One region of the Nocardia sp. NPDC055321 genome, then DNA from elsewhere that is predicted to be linked to it. Evidence: riboswitches for the same ligand, from Rfam matches in the RefSeq annotation. Region 1 holds a riboswitch; each other region holds the start of a gene.
The links. A riboswitch is a leader RNA that binds a small molecule or an ion and turns the genes downstream of it on or off. The one in region 1 is predicted to bind cobalamin.
Positions count from the first base shown of each region.

Region 1 (3,285 bases):
ACAGTGAGGAAACCGTAATTGCGCGGTAATGAGCGCGCGGGCGGCACGCGTGGAAACCGGTGCGGCCCCGCGCCTCAGCGCACGCCCACGAGCACCGCGTCGGTGATCGAGCGCCACGCCACCCCGGCTTCGGTGAACCCCGCCGCGCGGACATGGTCGAGATGCCAGTCCAGGGTCTGCGGAACGCCCTGCGGCCGGTTGTCCAGGATCGCGCGACTGGCGGCCAGTTCGTTGCTCAGCCGGGAATCGTCGGCGATGCTCGCCCACCACTGTTCCCAATCCGGCACGCCTTCCGAGCGCACGCGCTCCTGATGTCCGCGCTGGATCCGCTCGTCCAGCTCGTTCAGCAGCGGGGTCCCCGGGTCGGGCATGTGATCGGCGTTGACGAGCAGCCCGCCCGGGCGCAACAGCGCAGGCAGGTCCGCGTAGAGGCGGGCCAGATCGGCGGGCTGCATCCAGTGCGTGGCGGTCGCGGTCAGGATGGCGTCGAACGGTTCGGGCGGCAGGGCCCGGGTCCAGGCCGGATCCTCCAGGTCCGCGACGACGAACACGATGCGCGGGTCATCGGCGAAGGAACCGCGCGCCATCGCCAGCAGGGTCGGGTCTCGATCCACCGCAACCGAACTCGCCTCGGGCAGCCGCGCGAACAGGCGGCGGGTGATGGTGCCGGTCCCACAGGCCAGGTCCAGGACCCGGGGCGCCTTCCCGGCGCTCGCGGTCACCAGATCGAGCATCACCCGGAACCGCTCCTCGCGATCGGGCATGTACAACTCCTGCTGGCGATCCCAACTTTCTTGCCACGCTTCCCAATTCACGGCTTCTCCAGGCTCTGATCAGCGGCTTCGGAACGGACGCAGACTACGCGGCCGTCCGGGCGCGTCGGCGCCGCGACACGCGGCCGGGCGACGCCGGGACGCGCCGGGCAGGGGTGTGGTTGTCGGCGGCGGTACCACTTCGCTATATTCGCCTGCGCAGCTGGTTCGCCGGAGGCGGTATCGAGGAGCCCCTGATCCGTCCGAAGGCGTCGAAGCCCGGTGGCGCGCTCGCGCGCCGCGGGGCGAGAGGGAACCCGGTGGGAATCCGGGACTGTCCCGCAGCGGTGAGTGGGAACGACAGCCGTCATTCCGCGCTGGGCGCGTTGCCCGGGAAGCGATGGCCGATAGGACCAGCCCCGGCACGAGCGCCGGGGCCGACCCGGGTCACGGGTCGATGCCCACGAGTCCGAAGACCTGCCCGTTGTGCCGGATACGTCGTATCCGGCGGTTGTCGCCTCGTGGACCGGGTGGCATGCCGAGCGGAACCGGGCGTCGCACGACGCCACATCAAGGGCTCCTTTCAGCGTGCACTCGCGATGAGGTGGCCATCGGCATGCTGACCATGGAGCTCACCAATGACGAACCCGGACAATACATTCGCGGCCGTGCCCGGCCGCGCGCCGATCGAACGCACCGCCCGCGTCGCGCCCCTGGCCGCCGCGCGCGCCTCGGTCGTACAGAACCTGCGCATCCATTCCGGTGCGCGGGTGCCCTTCTCGGTGGAGTTCAATCCGCCGCGTGACGCCGCCGGCGAGGCCCGGCTGTGGCGCACGGTCCGGGAATTCGAGCGCATGCACCCGGCCTTCGTCTCCATGACCTACGGGGCCGGCGGCTCCACCAAGGACCGCACCGCCCGCATCACCGGCGAGCTCGCCCAGCAGACCACCCTGCTGCCGGTGGCGCACCTGACCGCGGTCGGCCACAGCATCGCCGAACTGCGCGCCCTGGTCGGTTCCTACGCCGACTGCGGCATCCGCGACATCCTGGTGCTGCGCGGTGATCCGCCGGGCGATCCGCTCGGGGCGTGGGAGCGGCACCCCGACGGCGTGGAGTACGCCGAGGAGCTGGTGCGCATCGTGCGCGATCTCGGCGACTTCAACGTCGGGGTGGCCTCGTTCCCGCAGGGGCATCACCGCTCACCGGACCTGGCCACCGATACCGCGCACCTGGTCGCCAAACTCCGCGCCGGAGCCGACTATTCGATTACCCAGATGTTCTTCGACGTCGAGCACTATCTGCGCCTGCGGGATCGGGTGGCCGCGCACGACCTGGTCGAGGGCGCGAAGCCGATCATTCCCGAGCTGATGCCGATCACCTCCCTGCGCACGGTGCAGCGCGCGGTGGAGCTGTCCGGCCGCGAACTCCCGCCCGCCGTGCTGGCGCGGTTGCGGCGCGCGGCGGGGGATGGGCCCGAAGAGAACAGGGCCGCGGTGCGCGCCGAGGGCATCGAGATCGCGACCGAGATGGCGCAGCGTCTCATCGACGAGGGCGCGCCGTGCCTGCACTTCATCACCCTCAATTTCGCCAAGGCGACGACCGAGGTGCTGACCAATCTCGGCTACCGGGTCACCGCGGCGCCGCTGAGCGCCTGAGAAACCGGCGGCGGGTCCGGAAACCCCGGACGGGCCCGGCAACCGGCTGGCTCTGAGATCTGCGTTACGCTAGCCTAACCTAAATCGGCTGAGGTTAGGCTACGTTTACTACGTAAGTGCGCGCTGATCAGCGATTACATCCGGTGACCGGCCGTAGATGCTGAAAGCCTGCCGCTATGGCTCGCGTGTCGCGAGGGGCCCGCCGCGATCTTCGGGTTAGCCCACCCTAATAAAATAGGTTACCCTAACTCGCGAATGTGGATCTGCGAGAGGGTTTCTGATGGTGGTTGCTCGTCCCGAGACGAGTCCGGGTACCGATGGAGTTGTCGAACCAGCTGTTTACGAGCTGACCGCCCGGCCCATCGATATCGAACGTGACACCGAGACCGCTCATCGGTGGCTCATCCACCCCAAGTCGGCGTACTGGGGCATGCTCGAGAGCACCCCGGCCGACGTCGAGGATCTGATCCGCGTCGCCAAGTCCGACCCGGATCCGCGATTCGGTATGTGGATCGGCGCTTTCGAGGACGAGCCGCAGTTCCTGTTCGAGCTGTACAACCCGCAGACCAGTGATCTGGCCAAGCCGGGCACCGGGTACGAGCACACCGCCGGTGACATCGGCATGCACCTGCTGGTGTCCAACAGCGAGCGCCGGCTGCCGGGCTTCACCGGCAACGTCATGCTGCACATCATGCGCACCGCCTTCTTCGAGTGCGGCGCCGAACGAGTCGTGGTCGAGCCGGATCACCGGAACCTGCACGTGCAGAAGCTCAACGCCGCGGTCGGTTTCCAGGTCGCGGGTGATTTCCCGGTGGCCGACAAGATCGCCCGCCTGAGCTACTGCACCCGTGCCGATTTCATTCGGCTCACGGACAACG
Region 1 covers NZ_JBSHMS010000053.1:15,064-18,348, forward strand. Annotated here, with positions in the region: gene ACWIGI_RS40790 (class I SAM-dependent methyltransferase) at 75-764, opposite strand; cobalamin riboswitch at 1,063-1,231, shown strand; gene ACWIGI_RS40795 (methylenetetrahydrofolate reductase) at 1,391-2,407, shown strand; gene ACWIGI_RS40800 (GNAT family N-acetyltransferase) at 2,688-3,285, shown strand, end outside.

Region 2 (3,285 bases), on a different contig from region 1:
ATCGGACCGGCGATCGCCACCGCCGAGCCCGCCAGCAGCACCACGCTCAGCGCACCGAGACCTCGGACCACTACCGGGCGGGTGCCGAGCGTGCGCGCCATGTCGTCGCCGATGGCGAGGGCGTTGAGCGAACGCGCCACCGCGACGGTGAGAGCCGCGCCGACGGCCAGGAAAGGCAGTACGGCCCACAGGGATTCGAGGCTCGCCCGGGTGAGCGAGCCGACCACCCAGAAGCGGAAGTTGTCGAAGGTGGTGCGGTCCAGCAGGGTGATCGCCGTGGTGATCGACCCGCACAGAGCCGTGAACGCGGCCCCGGCCAGGACCAGTTTCACCGGGGTCGCGCCGCCGAATCCGAAGGAGCCCAGGGTGTATACGAACACCGCGGCCACCGCCGCGCCCACGAACGCGAACCACACCAGGCCCGCCGCCGAGCTCAGTCCGACAACCGCCATGGCGAGCACGATCGCCAGTGACGCGCCGGCGTTGATGCCGAGTAGCCCCGGCCCGGCCAGGGGGTTGCGGGTCAGGCCCTGCATGACGGCCCCGGCGAGGGCGAGCGCGATGCCCGCCAGCAGCCCGGCCACGGTGCGCGGCAGGCGGATGTAGCGCACGATCCGGTCCGTGTCGCCGCCCCGGAAATCGGTGAACGCCGCGAGCACGTCCGCCAGATCGAGCGGGTGCGTCCCGATCAGCATGGAGCCCGCGCAGGTCGCGGCCAGCGCGGCCCCGGCCAGCAGCAGACCGGCGCCGCGCACGGTGCCGATCACCGCGCGAACAGATCCGGGTGGATCAGTCCGGCGACGAGTTCGGTGGCGTACGCGATGCGCACCCCGGCGGCGCGATCGGCGAACAGGAACGGGTGCACCGTTTTCGCGCGCACGGCTTTCAGATTGGCGAAGGCGGGATTGCCGGTGAGCTTGTCCACCTGCGGCTGCGCGTCGGCGCGCACGTAGCTCGCCTTACAGCACAGGCTGGTCAGGATGATGTCGGGATCGCGGGCGATGAGCTGCTCCGCGCCGATCTGCACGTTGCGGCGTTCGGTGAGATCGGCGAACGCGTTGACCCCGCCCGCGGCCTCGATGATCCGGCTGACGAAATCGATGCCGCCCGCGACGGTGTAGGAGCCGTCGTCCTTGGGCGTGACGACCGCGACCGTCGGCCGGGCCGCGCCCTCGACCTTGGTGCGCACCGCCTCGATGCGCGAACTCAGGTCGGCGACAACGGTCTCCGCGCGCTCGGACACGCCCCACAGCGCGCCCAGGTCCCGCAGGTCGGCGTACACGTTGTCGAAGCGCACGGTCGCCGGGTCGATGGCCTCGTCCGCGAGACCGTCCGCGCTCGGGCACAGCGGGCTCAGCACCCAGGTCTCCACGCCCAGATCGTGCAGGCTCGCCCGGGTTCCGACGCTGCTCTGCGACGACGTCGCGAACACGCCGTTGAAGCCGGACAGCACGAAATCCGGTGTCTGTGAAAGTAATTCGTCCCGGCTCGGCAGCTTCTCCACGTAGGGGGATTTCGCCTGCGCGGCTTGGTATTCCGGCAGCACCGCCGAATCCAGGAACGCGGTCCCGGCCAGGCGGTCGGTGACGCCGAGGGCGTGCGCGATCTCGATGGAGGGCTGGTACGCGGCGTAGATGCGCTGCGGCGGCCCCGGCACGGCGACGTCGATACCGCAGTTTGCGCGGGTGACGGCGTTCGCGCCGTCGGCCGCCGGTCCGGCCTGGACGCCGCAACCGGTCAGCAGCAGCGCGCAGGCGAGCAGCGCGCCGGTACGCAGGCGCGCGAAAACAGATGGGGTCACCGAGACCGCCTTCCAGGTCCTCGTGGAATGGGGTGTTGCCTGCCGTGGCCGGTCTCCTGGCTGACGGGATACCGCGTGAACGATCGGCCTTCCCAGGGCGCGGGCACCCCAGTGGCCCCGGCGGATCACTCCGTCCGGACAGATCTGTTCACTTCCCGATCACAGTGGCGAGGGCCGCACCGGCTTCACACCGGTTTCCCGAACACCACGGCGGAGGGACTGTACCAAGATCACGCGCGAGCACGGGAAGCGCTCGGGTGCGGACGGATCCGGTGTGCTCGGATCCGCGTGAGGGGCTCGAGGGAGTTCGCCCGGGCCCGTGCCGTCGCGACCCGGGGAGTTGCCGCTCGTGTCCCGGTCGGTGCGGGCGTGGCCCGGGAGTGCTACTCGACGTGCCCATCCGGCTTCGGCGCGAGGCGGCGGGCGGAGAGTTCGGCGTGCGAGACGCGCCGCAGGGCCGCGATGACCGGTTCGTAGAGGGCTGTGCCCAGCACCGCGTATTCGATTGCGCGGGAAGCGGAGTCGAGGGGCATCTCGGCTATGTCGTACTCGGCGATCGCCAGCACGGCGGGGCCGTAGGCGCGCAGGCGCTCCTCGGTCATCGGCATCCCGGCGGCCTCGGCGGCGGCGAGGGCGTGCTCGAGCTGGGCCACGGCCGGGTAGTCGTCGGGGACGGCGAGGCCGAGGGCGGTGAGCGCGGCGCGGGCGCGCGGGTACTCGGCGGGTTCGCCGGGGTCGACGGCGGGCGGCAGCAGGGCGGTGGCGGTGGCCAGGGTGTCGAGCAGGGGGCGGCCGGGCTCGTCGATGAGGGTGACGATCGCGCGGATCTGGGCCATCGACAGGCCGAGCCCGGACAGCGCCTTGATCAGGGCGATCCGCTGGACGTGCGTCTCGCCGTAGCGCGCGCGGGTGGCGCTGGTGGCCTCGCCCGGCATCAGCACGCCTTCGCGCAGGTAGAACTTCACGGTCGGGATCGGCACGCCGGTCCGTGCCGCCAACTCCGACATGAGCACGCGGGTCTCCTTCGCTCGGCGCCTTGACATTAGGTACTAGCACTATCCAATATTGGGTAGTAACAGTATCCAATCAAGTGTACGAACCCGCGGGAGTCCTCGTGTACGCCACCCTGATCGATCCCCTGATCAGCATTGTTCTCGGTGCCACCATCATCTCCGTCGCCACCATCGCCTTCGGTGGGACGTTCCTGCTCCGCGTCGTCACCGGCGGTCAGGAGACCAACGAGCTGCAGAAATCCTTCTTCCGCGCCGGGCACGCGCACGCCGGGGTCCTGGTGATGCTCGGCCTGCTGCTGGCCGTGCTCGGCAACGCCGCCGGCGCCAGCCCCGGCTGGGCGAACGGCGGTGCGATCGCGGTCCTGGCCGCGGCGATCCTGATGCCCGCCGGGTTCTTCCTCTCGGTGCTGGGCACCGACCCCGTTCGTCCGAATCGCCTGATCGCCGCGGTGTGGCTCGGCGCTGCCACCC
Region 2 covers NZ_JBSHMS010000017.1:196,179-199,463, forward strand. Annotated here, with positions in the region: gene ACWIGI_RS27020 (FecCD family ABC transporter permease) at 1-767, opposite strand, end outside; gene ACWIGI_RS27025 (ABC transporter substrate-binding protein) at 764-1,801, opposite strand; cobalamin riboswitch at 1,831-2,026, opposite strand; gene ACWIGI_RS27030 (MerR family transcriptional regulator) at 2,185-2,814, opposite strand; gene ACWIGI_RS27035 (hypothetical protein) at 2,892-3,285, shown strand, end outside.
Region 2: it holds a riboswitch for cobalamin, as region 1 does, so the genes downstream of both, ACWIGI_RS27025 (ABC transporter substrate-binding protein) here and ACWIGI_RS40795 (methylenetetrahydrofolate reductase) in region 1, are expected to answer to the same signal.

Region 3 (3,285 bases), on a different contig from region 1:
CTTGAAGGTGCCCGCCACCACGTACGCCTGGTCACGCACCAGAATCTGTTGTGCCCGTTGCAGCAGCGCGTCGCGGCGGGCGGTGTCGAACTCGCCGCGCAGCTGGGCGCCGATGGCGTCGATCTCGGGATTCGCCACGCCCTGCGCGTTCGCCGAGCCGCCGGTGGTCCAGCGCACCAGGTACGGCTGGATCGGATCGGCGGTACCCGAGAGCGAACCGCTCAGTGCCACCGAGGAATCCCACGCGGCCGGGTCCTTCTTCACCGCGGCCGAATCCTCGGCGTTGTCGATCCGCAGCTCGAAACCGGCACGGGCGACCTGGTCCTTCATCGCGATCGCGACATCGGTGGTCTCCGGGCCCTGAGCTTGAGTCACGAACCGCACCAGCAGTTTCCGGCCGTCCTTGACCCGGATGCCGTCCGGGCCGGGTGTCCAGCCGGCCGCGTCGAGCAGGCCCTTCGCCTCGTTCAGGTCGTACCGCTGGTTGCCCGAGGCGAACGACATGGTCGGCGGGTAGAGCCCGGCGGCCGGTGCGAACTGGCCGTTGCCGACATCGGCGGCGATGCCCGCGTAGTCGATGGCGGCGGTGAAGGCCTTGCGCACGGCGGTATCAGTGAAGATTCCGGCCTTCAGATTCATGTCCACCAGCAGCGACTGCAGGGCGAGTTCGGAGGACAGCACGTGAATGTCCTTCTCGCCCCGCAGTTCCAGCTTCGCCGAGGTGGACGGGTAGAACGCCATGTCGGCTTCACCGCTGCGCACGCCGGCGAGGCGGGCCTGCTCGTCGGGGACCACGCGCACGGTGACGCCCCGCAGCGGCGGCGTTCCCTCCCAATGGTTTCCGAACGGCGCGAGCACCAGGTTGTCCGGCGACCACGCGGTGATGGCGTACGGGCCCGAGTACGCGCCCGCGCCGACGATCTTGGCGGAATCGCCGTTGGCGGCGTCCATCGCGGCGACATCGTAGATCTGCAGCGAGTTGTCCCGGGCCGCCAGCGCGGCGGGCACCATCGCGTTCGGGGCGGGCGTGGTGATCACGACGCGCTTGCCGTCGGCCCGCACGGTCGTGGCCGCGTCCAGATACACCCGGGCCGCGGCGGATTTGGCGATCTGCCTGGTCAGCGCGGCCGCGACCGCGGCGGAGTCGACGGGCTTGCCGTTCTGGAAGGTCACGCCCTCGCGCAGGGCCACGACCCAGCGGTTATCCCCCTCACGGGTAACCGATTCCGCCAGCCACGGCGCGACCTCACCCGTCTCGTTGACCTGCAGCAGGTTCTCCGCGACACCCCAGTCGAACAGCCAGTTCGTGCCGGTGCCCGCGGGATCCAGCCCGGCGATCTTGTAGGAGTTGTAGATGGTCAGCGTGCCGTCGCCGGACTCCCGCAGGGCGCGGGCCGAAGCCGCGCCGTCACTCTCACTCGCCGAACACCCGGCGGCGACCATGGCCACCGCGAGCAATCCGGCGACGACACCCGCAACCCGGGAGCGACGATGTCGCCCCGCACCGGAAGCATGGTCGGATAGCCGCTCGGCACCGGGCCGGCGGCGTGCGTACACGCGCATTCTCATCCTCGTGAAGCTCGATCCTGAACGGGCGCAGGTATCCTGGCTCCCGGATCAACGCTCGCCTTCGGCCTTCCAACCCAGGAAGGTCGTGGCCGTCAGATGAAGGTCTGCTACCCGGTCACAGTTGCGGGACAGCCCCGGATTCACACCGGTGTTCCCTGCCCGCTGAACCTAGCAGCCGCGGCCTCGCGGGTGGTCGGCTAACTCCCCGCGCATCATTCGGTTGCCCCGCTCGTTCGTCAGAGAGCGAGCGGATGGATCGTGACAGCGGGCGCTACGCGGCGACGGTCGCGGGTCGTTCGGCCGCGTTCGCGCGGGAGTCGATCCTGGCGATCACGCGGTGACCGAGAGTGTGACAGGGCTTCTCGATGAAACGGTAGGTGAGCGCGGAGATCAGCAGCGCCGTCGTCACCCAGGTCAGCAGGGTCAGCCACTGGGCGGGAACGCCCAGGACCGACGTGTTCCAGCGCGGGATGGCGTCGAGGATCAGCGCGTGAACCAGATAGAGGGAGTAGCTGATTCGGCCCAGGTAGAGCAGCGGGCGGGGGAACGAGTAGCGGCGCAGCAGCAGAAAGGCCGCGAACATCACGTAGGCGGGCAGGATCGTCAGGGGCTGTTTGACCCAGGTGACCCACACGCCGGTGATCGGATCGACGACGGCCGGAACCAAGGTGCTGACGCCGAAGATCAGGCACATGGCGAAGGCGAACACCAGCCACCCGCGCGGCGCGGTGATCTCGCCGGCGGTCATGCGGTAGAGCACCGTGCCGAGGAACATCGTGGCGAGGTAGCCGAAGGTCAGCACCGAGGCGCCGGGCTGATTCAGGAACAGGGGCACGGCGATCACCGAGATCAGGATCGCGGCGAGCGCGGCGCGGCGGTCGGTCGCCAGGCACGCGAAGACCGTCGCCGCGGTGATGGTCGCGACCACCACGATCGAACGGGTCAGGGCGCCGGCGTCCGCGCTCGTGAGCAGTGCGGGCGGCAACAGCGCGCCGGGCACGATCAGGACCAGCGCGCCCACCGCCAGCGGCACCGACCGGCGATTGATCCGGGCGATGAGCAGCAGCGACAGGATCAGATAGAACACCAGCTCATAGGACAGCGACCAGGAAGCGCCGATGATCTGGATGTCCCAGCCGCCGATGAAGAACTGCATCATGGTCAGATTCGCCAGGAAGTTCAGAACAGGCTGATCCCAGAACGGATCCGGCAGTTCATATCTGCCGAACGAGTTCAGCAGCATCGCCGCGACCAGGCAGGCCCAGAACAGCGGGAAGAGCCGGAAGAACCGGCCGGCCCAGAACGCGCCCAGCGAGCGGCCGCGTTCGAGCGAGGCCGGAATGATGAATCCGCTGACGATGAAGAAGACGAACACACCGAACTCGCCGAGTCCGAAATACGCCTGCGAGAAGCGGAAATACTCGGGCCAGAGCCGCTCGGAACAGTGCTGCACCACCACCGCCAGAGCCGCCAGGCCGCGCAATGCGTCGAGAAACTCGAATCGCCCGGCGCGACCGCGCGCCACTGGTTCCACGGGGGCGACCGCGGGCGCGATGGGGCTGTCGACCGTCATGAGGGAAAGCCGCCGAAATGTCGAAACACAGGTGACGGGCAGGAACCGAGGTGGAGCACAGCTGAGAGTAGTAGCACGCTGTTCGCTGTTGCACCAATCCGGACGAGGCGGACATCCGGCCGCGGGAGCGGACCGGCGCACCC
Region 3 covers NZ_JBSHMS010000003.1:447,980-451,264, forward strand. Annotated here, with positions in the region: gene ACWIGI_RS06850 (ABC transporter substrate-binding protein) at 1-1,563, opposite strand, end outside; cobalamin riboswitch at 1,579-1,767, opposite strand; gene ACWIGI_RS06855 (acyltransferase family protein) at 1,841-3,142, opposite strand.
Region 3: it holds a riboswitch for cobalamin, as region 1 does, so the genes downstream of both, ACWIGI_RS06850 (ABC transporter substrate-binding protein) here and ACWIGI_RS40795 (methylenetetrahydrofolate reductase) in region 1, are expected to answer to the same signal.